Regions from separate parts of the Priestia sp. JSM ZJ58 genome, predicted to be linked through region 2. Evidence: riboswitches for the same ligand, from Rfam matches in the RefSeq annotation. Region 2 holds a riboswitch; each other region holds the start of a gene.
The links. Region 2 has a riboswitch for thiamine pyrophosphate ahead of tenA (thiaminase II). Riboswitches for the same ligand answer to the same signal wherever they lie in the genome.
Positions count from the first base shown of each region.

Region 1 (4,198 bases), on a different contig from region 2:
GAAATCGTTGAGCCTGAACGAGAAAAACCTGGCCAAAGAGCAATACATTGAAACAGTCCTATACCTAGTGCTTGTCCATAAGACATTTGGTCCACCGTCTCTACACGCGGACGTTTAGGTCCAAACAAATCTGCTAGAATCATTAATACAGCTCCGACCACTAAGCCAATTAGCACCGTATTTAAAGAAAACAAATGTTCATCAATGTAATCATCAAACAAAAGTCCTAACACTCCTGCGGGTAACAAACCAACAATTACCTGCATTAAATTTAAGCGATTTGTCGGTCCAATTGCAGCAGCTGGTTTTTTTCCCAATCCTAATAAATTAATAAAACGATCTTTAAAAATAACAACTACTGCTAAGATCGACCCTAGCTGAATAACAATCTTAAATGTATTAGCTACTGGAGATGAAAATAATTCTTTTGAATTTAACCACAGGTCATCCACAATAATCATATGCCCAGTTGACGAAACAGGAGCAAACTCTGTTAAACCTTCTACAATCCCTAAAATGATTGCTACAATAATTTCCCACATAAAGCTATGTACCTTGCCTTTCTTTCAAATTAATAAGCTTATCGCTTCGTTTTACATGCTCAACTATTTTCCTATTTTGACACTTGCTTTTTTATCATAATTGTTAAAACTATGAAATACAATGTGTATTTGCAAAAAGATAAGAATCTTTAATAATTTGTAATAAAAAGCTTACATGCTACAACCAAAAAACACGATATCAGCTTTTATTTATTTTAAAAAGCAGTCACTATGTTCAGTATAAATTCTGGTTCCTTAGCTAAAAATGAATCATCTAGACTATTTTTCTTTAGTGTGAAAAAATGACTAAATCATTATGTTTTTTCCATCCCCCTTTACTGTCATCTATCATTTTAATCCAATAGGGCTGAATTATACGACATATCCCCTAAGTAATTTGAAACTTTTTTCTCTCTTTTCTCGTATATAGTAGTATCTTTTTTAGGAGGCTTTTTACTATGAATGGAAATGTACGTACAATGAAATGGGTCACTGCTGGGTATGAAGCCTTGCTGGGAATTCCTTTAATTGGCGCGGGGATTGTTATGGGCTTTAGCTATACTCCTCTTTTTATTGGATTTATTCTTCATGCTATCACACTCATTTTAGCTAATAGACGAGGGTTATCTGCTTATGGAAACATACTAGGGCTTGTTACCTCACTGGTTGCTTGGATTCCATTTTTGGGATTTATCATGCATATTATTACAGCTATTGTGATTGCAATCGATGCTGCTAGACAACGCTAATTGTCTAGCTTTTTTTATTTAAGGGTTGATTTTTTACCGAATGATGGTAAACTTAAGCCGTAAATTGAATAATTTGAATGTTATTTCTACTAGGGGTGTCTGATAGCTCAGACTGAGAGAAGAGTGCAATAAAACTCTTTAACCCTTTGAACCTGATTTGGGTTATACCAGCGGAGGGAAGTAGTCTTGAGAAGAATAGTATAGTTTTATTCTTTTTTTGCCTATTCCATCGGGTTCTGTCTATCACAGAACCCGATTTTTTATGGTTCGGTATAGCTACACTTTATGCGAAACCGGAGGAATATGTAATGTCAAAACAAAATGTATCAGTTTCTATGAAAAAGCCTTTTCCAAACAGTCACAAAGTATATGTCCAAGGATCCAGACAAGACCTTAAAGTACCTATGCGTGAAATTCATCAGTCTCCTACTACAGGGTCTTTTGGTGAAGAAGAAAATAGTCCCGTACGTGTATACGACACGAGCGGTGTTTATACAGATCCCTCTTATGAAATTAATTTACAAAAAGGATTACCGGCTCTGCGCGAAAAGTGGATTGCAGAACGAAACGATGTAGAAACATATCAAGGCCGTACGGTTCAGCCACAGGATAACGGTTATTATGACGGTGATCCAAGAGATCAGTACGAGCGCTTTATCACTAAACGTTTACCTTTGCGCGCGAAAAAAAATCAAAATGTAACGCAAATGCACTATGCGAAAAAAGGAGTCATCACGCCCGAAATGGAATTTATCGCTATTCGTGAACAGATGAATCCTGAAATTGTGCGTGAAGAAGTAGCAAGAGGACGTGCGATTATCCCTAATAATATCAATCACCCTGAGAGCGAACCGATGATTATCGGCCGCAAATTCCATGTGAAAATTAATGCTAATATCGGAAATTCAGCTATTCGTTCAGCTATTGAAGATGAAGTAGAAAAAATGACATGGGCAACGCGTTGGGGAGCCGATACAATTATGGATCTATCAACAGGAAAGGATATCCACACAACACGCGAATGGATTATCCGCAACTCGCCTGTTCCTGTAGGGACCGTTCCTATTTACCAAGCGCTTGAAAAAGTAAAAGGCGTAGCAGAAGATCTAACGTGGGAAGCATACCGCGATACATTAATTGAACAAGCAGAACAAGGTGTTGATTACTTTACTATTCACGCAGGTGTTCTTTTACGTTATATTCCTCTGACAGCGAAACGTACGACAGGTATTGTTTCACGCGGAGGATCCATCTTGGCGCAGTGGTGTTTAGCTCATCATGAAGAGAACTTTTTATATACTCGCTTTGAAGAAATCTGTGAAATCTGTAAAGCATACGATATTGCTATTTCGCTTGGCGATGGGCTACGTCCTGGTTCCATTGCAGATGCTAATGATGAGGCACAGTTCGGTGAATTAGAAACGCTTGGTGAATTAACTAAAATTGCTTGGAAACACGATGTTCAAGTTATGATTGAAGGTCCTGGACATGTTCCAATGCATCTCATCAAAGAAAACGTAGATAAACAAATGGAAATATGCCAGGAAGCTCCCTTCTATACTCTTGGACCGCTTACAACCGACATCGCTCCAGGCTATGACCATATTACATCAGGTATTGGTGCTGCAATGATTGGCTGGTTTGGGACAGCTATGCTTTGCTACGTAACGCCAAAAGAACATTTAGGACTCCCGAATAAAGAAGACGTTCGCGAAGGCGTTATCACCTATAAAATTGCTGCGCATGCTGCTGACCTAGCAAAAGGCCATCCAGGAGCACAAAAACGCGATAATGCTCTGTCTAAAGCAAGATTTGAATTTAGATGGAATGATCAATTTAACCTGTCACTAGATCCAGAGCGCGCAAAAGAATATCACGATGAAACACTTCCCGCTGAAGGTGCTAAAACAGCCCATTTCTGTTCAATGTGTGGACCTAAATTCTGTTCGATGCGTATTTCTCAAGATATTCGTAACATGGCTCAAGAAAATGAAAAAGATGTAAACGAAGTAAGAAAAGAAGGAATGAAAGAAAAAGCTAAAGAGTTTGTTAACAGTGGTTCAAATATCTATCAATAATGAAGTAGAACAGCTAAAAAAACAAATTAAGCAGCTTGAAGGAAAGTTATTATTTGTTCAGCAAAATTGTCAGCATATTATCGTTGAATCCTCACATTCTTCCGTAAGACGCTGCATTAAGTGTTTCTATCAACAAGATGCAAAAAGGACTTCGTAAAGAAGTCCTTTCATCTTTTTTTGAAACGTGCTTTCAGCACGTTCTTGATCCAATATAGTATTTTAATAATAACCCAGCCTATAAATGTACCTAGCGTATTCAAAAAGATATCATCAATATCAAATACTCGTTCCGTTAGCTTGTACTGTAAAATTTCAATCAGAAAACTGATTAAGAAACCAGTCGTAAAGACTTGAATAAAACCGTCAAACCACTTCATAAACAACGGAATAAACATTCCAAGCGGCGCAAACATTACGATATTTCCCAGTATATTTGTCAGAGTGAGCATTATATTACCGCTATCCCACATCAGACGGATCGTACTAAATAAATCCAAGTTCATTGCTTTTCCGTAAACATGTTCGTTTTCCCGTATGAGCGTAGCATAAATGACCACTGCCCCGTACGCAATAAATAGAATGAACATGACTTTTTTAACAATTGACCTGATGCTTACATTCACTTCAACATCACCTTCTTTGACTCCCCAAACCATTTATTATTATCTATATGTATATGTCCACTGCTTTCATTCGTAGTGAATGGATTTACATGCTTTTTTTATCCTATCACATCAATAAATAAATACAATTCCCTTTTTGTTATTTTGTAAACTAAAATTTTTTCAATTAAAAAAGCCACGCTTTTCGCATGACTTTTGTTAATTAA
Region 1 is NZ_JBISEM010000010.1:15,404-19,601, reverse strand. It holds gene ACH6EI_RS26940 (undecaprenyl-diphosphate phosphatase) at 1-542, opposite strand, end outside; gene ACH6EI_RS26935 (hypothetical protein) at 1,001-1,291, shown strand; TPP riboswitch at 1,373-1,487, shown strand; gene thiC (phosphomethylpyrimidine synthase ThiC) at 1,600-3,369, shown strand; gene ACH6EI_RS26925 (VanZ family protein) at 3,537-3,992, opposite strand; gene ACH6EI_RS26920 (Ger(x)C family spore germination protein) at 4,191-4,198, opposite strand, start outside.
Region 1: it holds a riboswitch for thiamine pyrophosphate, as region 2 does, so the genes downstream of both, thiC (phosphomethylpyrimidine synthase ThiC) here and tenA (thiaminase II) in region 2, are expected to answer to the same signal.

Region 2 (4,198 bases):
TACCAGGAGTACAGTTTCGTCTCGCCACCTTCATCCCGCGCTTTGTACCAAGAAAGTGGCTTTCATCCGTTGTCCGCAGAACACAAGAAATTAAATAAAGGAGAATATTTATGAGTGAAAAAGCAGTGGAGTTATTTCGTGCCAGCATTCCTATTTTTCAGGCTCTAAGTGATTCAGCAAGACAAGATATTATTTTGCTGCTCGCGGAAAAAGAGCCTTTAACCGTTAATGAAATTGCAAACGAGTCTACTTTATCACGACCGGCAATTTCTCATCATTTAAAAATTTTACGTGATCAAAAGCTTGTGCAAATTGAGCAAAAAGGAACGCAGAGATATTATTCATTAGCTTTAAACGAGGCAGTTGAGCTATTAAAAAGCTTGCTTGCTACAGTTGAAGCTGAATGTTTATAGGGAGATGAAAGAGATGAACCACGAGCAATTCTATATCACAGATGAAACGGTCATTGAACATATTGTCTCTACACAAAAGCAGTATTTCTATGCACAAAAGACAAAGAGCATCAGCAGCCGCATTCAAGCGCTGAATAAGCTCAGAGACGCAGTCAAACAAAACGAGCAGAGAATTATGGATGCTTTAAAACAAGACTTGAATAAATCCGAAGTAGAGGCGTACACGTCGGAAATTGGGATTTTACTAGAGGAAATTCGGTTTACGCTTAAGCATTTAGCAAAATGGATGAAGCCTAAAAAAGTAAAAACCGCTTTAACACACGTGGGCTCTAAAGGGAAAATTGTTCCTGAACCGTATGGAGTCGCGTTAATTATTGCTCCGTGGAACTATCCGTTTCAATTAGCGCTGTCTCCTTTAGTAGGAGCGATTGCCGCTGGAAACACGGCGATTATAAAGCCTTCTGAATTAACGCCTAGCGTATCTCGGGTTATACAAGAATTACTAGCTGAGGCTTTTGATCCAGCATTTGTGACCGTGATTGAAGGCGCTGTAGACACGACGAGCCTGCTTTTAAAACAGCCCCTCGATTATATTTTCTTTACGGGAAGTGTAAATGTAGGGAAAATTATTATGCAAGAAGCAGGGAAGCAGCTTATTCCCGTCACGCTGGAGCTAGGAGGAAAAAGTCCGTGCATTGTACATGAAGATGCAAACCTAGATCTTGCAGCGAAGCGAATTATGTTTGGCAAAGGAATGAATGCAGGCCAAACGTGCGTTGCTCCCGATTATTTGCTCGTGCATAAAAAGGTAAAAGCGCAGCTAGTGGAGAAACTTCGCGAAGCGATTTATCAATTTTACGGTAGTAATCCGCTTGAAAGTGAGCGCTACGGCCGTATTGTCAGTGAGCGCCATTTTATTCGGCTAGTTGAGTTTTTAAAAGACGGAAACGCTATAGTTGGAGGCGGGTATAATAAAAGTACGCTCACAATAGAACCTACGGTGTTAAGTGAAGTAAGCTGGACATCAGACGTTATGCAAGAAGAAATTTTTGGGCCTATTCTTCCTATGATTGAATACGAAACGTTAGACGAAGTTATTCATAAAGTTCAAGAAAAAGCTAAGCCGTTAGCTCTTTACTTGTTTACGGAAAGTGCAAATGTACAAAACGTCATAACGGAGCGTCTTTCATTTGGAGGAGGCTGTATAAATGATACGCTTATGCATATCGCTACGCCATATTTACCCTTTGGCGGAGTTGGAGAAAGCGGTACGGGCCAATATCATGGAAAAGACAGCTTTCAGACATTTTCTCATTTTAAAAGCATGCTGTCTCAAACAACCAAGTTTGATTTGTCATTCCGCTATCCTTCAGAGAAACAAAACTTGAAAATGATTAAAAAATTATTGAAATAAAAAGCCTCCTGATAGGAGGCTTTTTCGTTATTTTGAAAGTGAAAGCTGAGAAAGCGGCCATTTTTCTTGTGTATACGCCATTTCCCAAAATAAATACTCCAGCTCACAGCTTTTGATAAAGTGATCTTTCATACGATTACGTTCTTCTTCAGTCGCTTGCTCGGTGAGTTCATCAAGTTTGTTACAAAACCATTGTGTTGTGCCATTCATTTCTTCATTATTATAAAACTGAATCCATTCATAAAAAGGATGAGAAGGAGATGGATTTACTTGTTCTGTAATGCGCTGGCCAATTTCAACGTACGTCCACGGACATGGAAGAAGCACGGCAATGATTTCCGCTAAGCTGCCTGTATGCGCAACGCTTGTCATATGGTTAATGTAGTGGCTGGCCGTTGGTGAAAGAGCCTCAGTGTGGAGGTCTTCATAGCGTACGCCTGCTACTTCACAAAAATTATTATGAGGGTGTACTTCACTATGTAATACCGTAGAAATGCCGGCATTAAAGGCTTCCATTTCGGTACGCGTACGGCATTTTGTTAAAGCAGCGCCGTAAATGCGGACAAATGCTGTTAAGTATTCGTAGTCTTGAGAAACGTAGTGAATAAGCGCTTCTTTTGGCACGTCTCCTTCAGCAATTCCTTTAATAAAAGGGTGGTTAAAAATGGCTTCGTAAATATAGTTTGCTTCTTGTCTTAATTGAGATGAAAATGACATCAAAATCCTCCTTTAATTATGAGGAAGTCACAAACAAGCACATAAAGGAAATAAAAAACACTCCGTTTATAAACGGAGTGGCAAAGGACAGTACAAAACTGAACATTGCCACTTTCCTACGCTGGTATGAGCCAGATCAGGTTCAAAGGGATCAAGAAAACTTGTCTCAGCCGGTCGGCACCCCTAGTGGACTTCCTATTAGTCTATGTTTAACTTACCATATATTCTGAAAAATAGAAAGCGTTACGGAAAATTGTTCCCTAACGGTTTTTATCTCTTAAAGAGGTAGCTTCTTGAAGCTATTTTTAATCATTTTTGTTTAAAAATGCATATTTTTAGGGAAGAAGAGGTATTAATGAAGGGAAGAGCCGTTTTCGTCTCCGAAACATTCCCATATAAATAGAAGAAAGGAGAGAACAAAATGGCAAAATTTCGTTTGTATGCTGTATTAAATACAGTAGGCTTGGCTATTACACTTCTTGTGAATTATTTAGCAAATGCGATTCCAATAGGAGGCAAAACAACGGCAGAGGCTTCTGCGCAAGTTCCTACGTTGTTTACACCAGCCGGTTATGCCTTTGCTATCTGGGGCGTTATTTATTTGTTATTAACCATTTGGGTTATACGCCAATTTTTTGCAAGAGAAGATCAAAAGGAAATATATGCACGTATCGGCATTTGGTTTTTTCTAAACTGTTTGTTAAATAGTGCGTGGATCTTTATTTTCCAAAACGATTACTATAAGTTATCCCTTTTAGTTATGCTCTTTATTTTAGGCACATTAATGATTGTATATTCCATTATTCAGCATTCTCGGATGACGACATGGTTTATGCGTCTGCCGATTTCGCTTTATCTTGGATGGATTTCTGTTGCGACTATTGTTAATGTATTTGTCGTATTTCAAGCAAATGGAATACAGCACTTACTTGGCCTAAATGAGTTAGCATGGACGATTATTATGCTGCTGGTAGGGGCTGCGCTGGGCATTATGTTTACATTAAAAAACCGAGACGCTGTTTATCCGCTTGTTTTTATTTGGGCTTATATTGCCATTGCGGTGAAACAAAGTGGAAATCAGCCAATTGTCATTACTGTTATCATCTCGATTGTTTTATTAGCAATTGCTATTATTGTGGGACTGATTAAACGCTATAGACGTTTTTAAAAAGAAGCTCTAGCTTTTGTAAGCTAGAGCTTTTTATGATGCTCTTTTGATTGTAAAAAAGCAGCTGTAAAAGCAATTAAGCTAATTAAAATACCAAAAGGAACAACAATTGGTACGAATGATAAAATAAATGTCATAAGCGTAACCTCCATGTTGCATCGGTGCATAATGAAAAATTCAACTTTTTAAATTGAAGTTCCGCTATTATAGTATGCTAGGCTTTATGTTTGGAGCCTATATGTTTAGAAATAAACGAAAAAGGCAACATACGTTACATATAGTTTATATAGGAGGAGTTAAAATGGAAACATATTTAGTGGCTTACACAGATAAAGACGATATGGAATATAAACAAGTGACGTGCGAGAGTTATGAAGATGCAGAGCGTACAGTTCTTCGTTTAGAGAGAGAAGGGCATATGCATATTGAAGAAATATCAAATCAAGAAGCCTACCGTGGAGACGAATCATCGTACAGAGAATAATT
Region 2 is NZ_JBISEM010000001.1:2,648,522-2,652,719, reverse strand. It holds gene ACH6EI_RS14010 (SDR family NAD(P)-dependent oxidoreductase) at 1-98, shown strand, start outside; gene ACH6EI_RS14005 (ArsR/SmtB family transcription factor) at 111-413, shown strand; gene ACH6EI_RS14000 (aldehyde dehydrogenase) at 427-1,827, shown strand; gene tenA (thiaminase II) at 1,855-2,544, opposite strand; TPP riboswitch at 2,641-2,739, opposite strand; gene ACH6EI_RS13990 (TspO/MBR family protein) at 2,966-3,712, shown strand; gene ACH6EI_RS13985 (hypothetical protein) at 4,014-4,196, shown strand.

Region 3 (4,198 bases), 460 kb from region 2:
AAATGAGATAAAGCAATAGCAACGGGAGGATCTTCTGCGCTGAAAACAGTTGAAGCCTGCATACATGCCGTTCGAGCTCTTTCTTGAAACAGCTGCGGATTCCACTCCTCCTCTTGCTGTACGGGTATCTCTATAATCGGAATATTTTTTAGCGGCAGCCGCTTTGATTTAATGTATACGGTTGATCCGCTAACTTCTGTATTTTGCATACCAGCTCCAATGACAGTGGCTCGCGTTGTTTCAGCGGCTTGAGATACCTGTATGGCTTGAAACTGATAAGCTAGCAGCGGACCAATGTCTCCGTGTATGGCCACTTCCTTCACTGTTTTTGGTTTCTCCTTCTCTATCATGGCTCCTACTCCTCCCGAGACCATGATTGTCTCTGGCCGAGTAGAAGATCTTGTATGAGGGGAAACGAGCAGCAAAGAGGTTTGCTTCAGTGCGCTCACATAATCCACGGTTTCTTTAGCTAGCAATTTGCAAATAGACGAGAGTTTTTCAAATGTTGCTTTTTCGCCTTCTTGAAGCATCAGAGAATTATTTTTTAAAAATTCAGTTAAATAAGACGAAACGTAGGTAACAATACCATCTTCGTTTAGTCGAATTAATCTTCCGCCTACATGCAGGGTAAACGTTTCAATCACTTTTCCATTTTGACATAAGGCGATGTTAGCAGTGCCTCCACCTACATCAATATTGGCAATCACTTTATTGGTTTCAGCAGAATGTTCGATTGCTCCCGATCCTTTTGCCGCTAACATTCCTTCTAAGTCAGCACCAGCTGTTGCAACAACAAAATTCCCAGCGTGTTCAGCTAGATAGTGAACGATACTCTCTGCATTTTGCTTCCGAGCCGTTTCTCCTGTGATGATCACAGCACCCGCCTCCACTTGATCTAAGGAGATCCCTGCTTTTTTGTACTCTTTTTCTAGTAATAGCGTTAACCTTCGAACATCGATTTCCACCTCGTTTACCATAGGTGTTGTATAGATGGAACTTGCATACGTTACGCGACGATCAATAATTTGACAGCCTGGCAGCGTAAACTGATTTTGTTGATTTGCTATTAACAGTTTGCTTACAATCAGTTTTGTTGTGCTTGTTCCAATATCTAAACCTATGCTCGTGATCCATTTCTGTAGCATACGATCAATCCTTTATCTCGTTTGAATATGTTGACTATCATAAAACAGTTTTTTGAATATTTCACTAACTATGTTATCAAACCTGACACACTTTTGTGTAAACAAAGGTGACAAATAAGAAAAAAGACTAAATCTTGGCAGATTTAGTCTTTTTTCTTATGATGAGTGTGATTTAGTTACAATCATTCTTGATGCCGATGGGATTAACAGTGAAAGGATAATTAGACATGATAGCAACGACCCAATCATCGAAATCCCATTCATGGAGAAAGAATACCATAGAACAGGCATTCCTTTTGGTGCAGCAAATCCCCAAAATATTAAACCTGCAATAAAATGGCAAAAATAACGAGCAAAACTTCCTATAATTAAAGATAAGATAATAAAAAAGAAAGCTTTTGATCTTTGATTATTAGCTAAATATCCTTTAATAGAACTAGAGAAAATCCCGCCAAATCCAATAAAGGTAACAGCGATAATATACTCTATAAAAGCTTGCAACGGGGTTAAAATATACGCATTTCCTAAAGCTAGTTGTAATATTCCCCATAGAAATCCAGATAAAGCTCCTCCTTTAACTCCCCATCGAAAACACATAATAAAGATAGGAACCATAGAGAACGAAATGCTTACACCTATTGCAATTTTTATAGAAGGTAAAAGATCAATCAAAAAAGCCAATGCTGCAAAAATAGCTATTTCAATTTTAGCCTGTAAAGGTAATGCTTTATTCACGTTTCTCACTCCTGTTTTTGAATCATTCATATCAAACGGTTTACACAGGAGTAAGCAAATATATGCTACTATTCCCACATTCCTACGCTAGCGTTAACTAACAGGTTCGAAGGGTCTGAACATTTCGTTCACTCTCAGCACGGCGGCTCCCCCTGTGGTACGTTTGGATATTTATGTAGTATAAAGACAATGTTTATTATACCATACGTAACAAAATAGATTCGAGAGATTTCAAAGATGTTTCTATTTTCTGAATCTATTTTTATAATGACAATCGTTTTAGTATTTGTTATACTTCTTTTATGTCAATTGAATATAAAAAACCCTCATCCTAATCGATGAGGTAGAGGTCGCAGTTTTTAATAGTAAAGTAACGGAAATGCAGAGAACATTGAGGATGTTGCTTGAAAGGAAAAATTGCCGAAGTTTAAATCACTTCTCGGTTGATTTAAGCTGGGGCTGTCTCCGAACAGGAACAGAACTGTCACATCATGCGAGTGATGTGAAGAGCTATCTTCACGGAAGGTTGACGCGGTTTTCAGATTTAAAAGCGCGCACATATACTGCGGGCTTTTTTTATGTTATCCCGTCTCTTTCCGTACATTCGAAAGGAGTATTTATCTATGCAAGAGCAGCAAGAATTAAAACGTGGGTTGAAATCTCGCCACTTAACGATGATTTCATTAGGAGGAGCCATCGGAACCGGCTTATTCCTAGCAAGTGGTGGAGCAATTCACACAGCAGGACCTGGGGGAGCGCTTTTAGCTTACGCTATTATTGGCGTAATGGTTTACTTTTTGATGACCAGTCTAGCAGAGCTCGCAGCTTATATGCCTGAAGCTGGTTCATTTAGTACGTATGCGTCTCGTTTTGTAGATCCATCCTTTGGTTTCGCTCTCGGCTGGAACTACTGGTATAACTGGGCTATTACGATTGCAGCTGAATTATCTGCTGGAGCCCTTATTATGAAATTTTGGTTCCCGAACTCTTCTTCTATTTTATGGAGTGCCCTGTTTTTATTAATTATGTTTGGGCTTAACTACCTTTCTGTAAAAGGATTTGGTGAATCTGAATTTTGGTTTTCGTTAATTAAAGTAATAACGGTTATTATCTTTTTAGTTATTGGTATTATGATGATTTTTGGTATCTTTAACAATGAAGCACCAGGTTTTAAAAACTTCACGCTTGGTGATGGACCGATTCACGGTGGATTCTTCACTGTACTAGGTATCTTTATGGCAGCTGGTTTTTCATTCCAAGGAACAGAGTTGCTTGGAGTCGCAGCTGGAGAAAGTGAAGATCCGGAAAAAACGGTTCCTCGCGCAGTTAAACAAGTCTTCTGGCGCATCTTGTTATTTTATATTTTAGCTATTTTTGTTATTGGAATGCTTATTCCATACACAGCGAATTCATTAGCAAGTGATGACGTGCGAGTAAGTCCGTTTACTTTAATATTCGAACGAGCAGGTCTGGCGTTTGCAGCATCAGCGATTAATGCCGTTATTTTAACAGCTGTTTTATCTGCTGGTAACTCAGGAATGTATGCTTCTACGCGTATGCTGTGGAACTTAGCGAAAGATGGAAAAGCACCAAGGTTCTTAGCAAAAGTGAATAAACGAGGCGTTCCAGTTAATGCCTTAATCGCAACGGCACTTGTCGGTACACTTGCATTTGGTGCTTCATTTTTTGGAGACGGTGCGGTATATACGTGGTTACTTAACGCTTCTGGTATGTCTGGTTTTATTGCTTGGTTAGGAATTGCGATCAGCCACTATCGTTTTAGAAGAGCATTTGTTGCTCAAGGTCATGATTTGAGTGAACTTCCATATCATGCAAAACTTTTCCCATTTGGCCCTATCTTTGCCTTTATTTTATGTGCCGTTGTTATTTTAGGCCAAAACTATTCGGCGTTTATGGGTGACTCGATTGACTGGTACGGTGTACTTGTTTCTTATATCGGACTTCCTTTATTCTTAATTGTTTGGTTAGGATACAAATGGACGAAAAAGTCGAAGCTTATCCCGTTAAAAGAATGTCAAGTAACAGTGAAAAAATACGAATAAAAAAAGCTCTCTATTCTTTTGAATAGAGAGCTTTTTTTATATGAGCTGATCGGCAAAATGAAGAGATATATAAGCGGATTGGTTTTTCATAACAAGCATATAACCTTTGAGGGGACGGTTATAGTAATCAGCAGCTTCGATATAATAAATACGCTGAATTAACCTGCTTAAATGAGTTGCAAAAGATGGAAGTTGGTGATTAGGAATGGTTTGGATGTAGTCTATGATTTCTTGTTTAGTTTGAAGGCCTGAACG
Region 3 is NZ_JBISEM010000001.1:2,190,564-2,194,761, reverse strand. It holds gene ACH6EI_RS11700 (ethanolamine ammonia-lyase reactivating factor EutA) at 1-1,145, opposite strand, end outside; gene thiT (energy-coupled thiamine transporter ThiT) at 1,302-1,910, opposite strand; TPP riboswitch at 1,943-2,043, opposite strand; lysine riboswitch at 2,217-2,401, shown strand; gene ACH6EI_RS11690 (amino acid permease) at 2,504-3,943, shown strand; gene ACH6EI_RS11685 (hypothetical protein) at 3,980-4,198, opposite strand, start outside.
Region 3: it holds a riboswitch for thiamine pyrophosphate, as region 2 does, so the genes downstream of both, thiT (energy-coupled thiamine transporter ThiT) here and tenA (thiaminase II) in region 2, are expected to answer to the same signal.

Region 4 (4,198 bases), on a different contig from region 2:
AAGCCGCTTGCAGCACCATCGGATTTTTCATCCGCGATTTTGATAGGTGCGTTAGGGTGCTTTTTCTTATAGTCAAGGAACGATAATTTATCGTTGATTGTAGCATCAACACGGTTTGCGCTCATTAGTTCTACTGCTTGAGCAAAACCTTCAGCACTCGTAATGTTTGCACCATAAGATTGAGCCATGTCTTTGTAGTTACTTGTTAATGACTGTGCTGATTTTTTTCCTTTTAAATCTTTAAATGATTTGATATCTTTTTCGTCTTTACGAACAATTAATACGGCGCCTGACTGGATGTATGGGTCAGAGAAATCGTATTTCTTTTGACGATCTTCACGAATACCCACTTCATTAGCAATCATGTCAAAGCGTTTAGCATCTAATCCGGCAAACATGCCATCCCACTGTGTTTCTTTGAACTCAGCTTTTACGCCAAGACGTTTAGCTACTTCTTGAGCCAATTCTACATCAAACCCAGTTAGCTTTTGTTTGTCATCATGAAAAGTGAACGGAGGGTATGTACCTTCAGTTCCAATTGTTAATACGCCATCTTTTTTCACTTTATTATATAAATCCTCTTGTGAAGATTTATTGTCTCCATTGTTTGCTTCATTTTTTGAGCTAGAACCGCATGCGGCAAGCACAACTGTGAAAGCTAATAGTAGCGACAAAAGTGCAGCAAATTTCTTCATTTTCTAAACCCCCTAGTATTCTGATAGGAAATGATACTCTGTGATACTAAACAAGAACACAGCAAAAGTCAACAAAAAAAACTTATACGATTAATGTGACTTAAAATAAGGGAAATATACCTTCTATACACGGTTTGTCATAAGGATACAGAAAGATTTTAAAATTTGGATTAAGTGGATTTTTAAGGGATATTTGAGGAGTAAAAAGGAAGTTTCATGCGACGATTTTCTCTTTCATTTTTTCATGACTTTTGGTGCAATAAACATATAGTTAAATGTTAAGGTAGAAATAAATTCCTTATGGTACACTTAAAGAAGAATTTATGAAACGGAGCGATATGATGAAAGCCATAAACTTAATCTCAATTGCCTTTGGTGCTATCGCTGGTACATATGCGCGTTATTTGCTAAATCTTTCCTTATTATATACGGGCTATCCAATAGGAACGGTAATTGAAAACCTATTAGGAAGCTTCATACTAGGCCTATTAACAGGATTTTTTGCGTGGAAAAAGCCAAAAGAATGGATAAAGCTTGGACTAGGAGTTGGCGTGTGCGGCGGTTTTACAACGTATTCAACCTTTGCAGGAGACGTCATTTCTCTCACTCAGCACCATTTATTTTGGGGAGCCATTTATGTCATTGTCTCTTTAGTAGGTGGAATCCTTCTTGCTTTAGCAGGCTATCTATGCGGTGAAGCGGCAGGGAAAAATTTAGTGAAAGTACATGAGGTGAAGTAAATGAGCATAGTGAGCTTGGCACTTGGCGGGGCAGCTGGAGGAATATGCCGTTATCTTTTGGGTTTAAAAGTTACAAAAACAGTTTCAAACCCTCCTTTTCCAGTCTCAATGCTGTTTGTAAACTTGCTCGGTGCGTTTGGGCTTGGTCTTTTTTACGGTAGTTATTATGGAAAGGTTCCGAGTCATGCTTATGATGATTCAATATTTTTAATGATTGGCATTGGGTTTTTTGGTGCCTTTACCACTTTTTCAACGTTTAGTGTGGAAACCGTACAGTTAATTCGGGAAAAATCTTATCGGAAAATGTTGGCGTACGTGGGGATTTCAGCATTTGGAACAGTTGGTTTATTTACAGTCGGTTTACTGGCAGGAACGTTTTTATTATAAGTAAAGAGAACGTTTCTAGTAGGGAAAAACAAAAAGACGGAGAAGTAGAGAATGGATAGAAAAGCAGAAGTTTGGAAATACATTTTGTTGATTGTAGCTGTTGCAGGTCAGATCATTGGTTTTTTATTTTTATTTATAAATGTTGTGGCGGCATTTATTTTTTACGGTTTTTATATTCTAACTTTTATTATGTTACTCCTGCTGTTTATATGGGATCGGAAAAAGGAAAAAGACAAAGAAGAATTTGACGACTATACCGATTACTAACTATATAAAAAGCAGAATGATTCGGTGCGCCGGGCCTCTTAGTAAAGAAGCTTAAAAGATACATCTATAAAAGGAAGAGAGCCGTAAGAGCATAAAGAGATATTGTATTTACATCTAGTTGTGTTATAATTTTAAGTGCAAAAACAAAATCAATAAATAGCAATCACTAGGGGAGCTTTTTGAAGCTGAGACGGATGTATTTCGGACCCTTTGAACCTGATCTGGTTTGGACCAGCGTAGGGAAGTGGCGATCATGTTTACATAACGATGCATGCTAACCACTCTACGTTGTAGAGTGGTTTTTTGTATGTAATAAAGCCCTCTGCACAAGATGAAGTGATTGAAATTTCTCTTTATTCTGAATGGAAAGGTTTCGATCATGTGGATATTCCTAAATTTCATGTCATTACAACAGATAAGCAGCCAATCGAAGAGCTTCAAAAAATTTTAACGGCTATCGCGCCTTTTGCGGGCGCCATTCATATTAGAGAAAAAAAGAAAACGGCAAAGCAGATTCAATGTTTACTAGAAAGCCTACCATTTTGTCGCTCTAAAATTATTGTGAATGACCGAGTTGATGTAGCGCATGCTTTAAAAGCAAAAGGTGTACAGCTTGCCTATCATAGTTTAGACGTTTCGTTTGTTATAGACGCATTTCCTTCTCTTATTGTTGGAAAGTCAGTTCACTCTGTGGAAGAGGCTTTAGAAGCTGAAAAAGATGGTGCTCACTACATTTTATACGGACATATTTATTCAACACATTCAAAAAAAGAATTAAAAAGTCGAGGGATAGCGGCACTAAAAGAAGTAGTAGACGCTGTGCAGATACCGGTTATTGCCATTGGAGGAATTACACCTGTAAATGCCAAAGAGGTACTTCAAACAGGAGCACACGGTATAGCCGTGATGTCTGGTGTCATGCTTGCGCAAGATCCCCTGAAAGCGATTAAACAATATTCTCATATATGGACATCTGGAGGTGGAGAAAATGAAGCAGCATTATGATGTACTGTTAATCGGAGGAGGTATAATCAGCTCTTCTATCGCTTATCATTTGTCAAAACAAGGAGCGTCAGTAGCTATTCTTGAACGCAATCAAGTTGGTTGTGAAGCTTCAAGTGCAGCCGCTGGTATTTTAGGTGCTCAAGCTGAAATTGATGAAGAAGGTCCTCTTTTAGACCTTGCTATTAAGAGCAGAAGCATGTTTCCTGAACTGGTGAAGGAACTAAAAGAAAAAACGGCTATCGACGTAGAGCTCATTCAAAAAGGCTTATTAAAAGTCGCTGTAACAGAAGAAGATGCACACGTATTAAAGAAAAAAGCCGCTCAGCACCACCGGTGGGACAAAGATGTAAGATGGATCGATGTAAAAGAAGCGCGTTTGTTAGAACCCGGGCTCTCTCCAGACATATACGGAGCCATTACAATACCGGGAGACGGCCAGCTAGCTCCGGCTAAGTTAACACAAGCTCTTGCTCATGGAGCCTTGTATCACGGAGCAGATGTATTCGAATACTGTGACGTTCACTCTCTGATTATGGAAAATGAAACAGTAAAAGGGGTACAGACGTCCAAAGGCTCTTTTTATGGAGAAAAAGTAGTGATTGCAGCAGGCTCATGGGCTAAACGCTTTATTTCTTCTGAACATTTAGGCGAGGTGTTTCCTGTAAAAGGAGAGTGTATTGCTCTGCAAAGTTATAAGCCCCTGCTTTCTAAAACGATTTTTTTAGATGAAGGTTTTTACTTAGTCCCTAAGACTGGTGGAAGAATCGTAATCGGGGCAACTAAGCTGCAGCATGATTTTACTAAGACCGTTTCTGCACAAGGTATTCAATTTTTGCTGAATAAAGCTTCTGCGCTTCTGCCGGCCATTAAAGAAGCCACATTTGAAAAAGCATGGGCTGGTCTTCGTCCACAAACAAATGATGGCTGGCCTTATTTAGGAGAGCACCCTGAAATAGCGAATCTGCACATGGCTTTTGGCCACTACCGAAACGGTATTTTATTAAGCGCTGCAACTGGAAAAATTATGGCTGATGCTTTGTTAGGGAAAAAGCCAAATCATTCATTCTTTACATCATTTCAGCTAACGAGAGCAATGGAGGGAGT
Region 4 is NZ_JBISEM010000005.1:61,878-66,075, reverse strand. It holds gene ACH6EI_RS25200 (amino acid ABC transporter substrate-binding protein) at 1-695, opposite strand, end outside; gene ACH6EI_RS25195 (fluoride efflux transporter FluC) at 1,037-1,435, shown strand; gene crcB (fluoride efflux transporter CrcB) at 1,436-1,822, shown strand; gene ACH6EI_RS25185 (hypothetical protein) at 1,874-2,089, shown strand; TPP riboswitch at 2,248-2,349, shown strand; gene ACH6EI_RS25180 (thiamine phosphate synthase) at 2,471-3,094, shown strand; gene thiO (glycine oxidase ThiO) at 3,078-4,198, shown strand, end outside.
Region 4: it holds a riboswitch for thiamine pyrophosphate, as region 2 does, so the genes downstream of both, ACH6EI_RS25180 (thiamine phosphate synthase) here and tenA (thiaminase II) in region 2, are expected to answer to the same signal.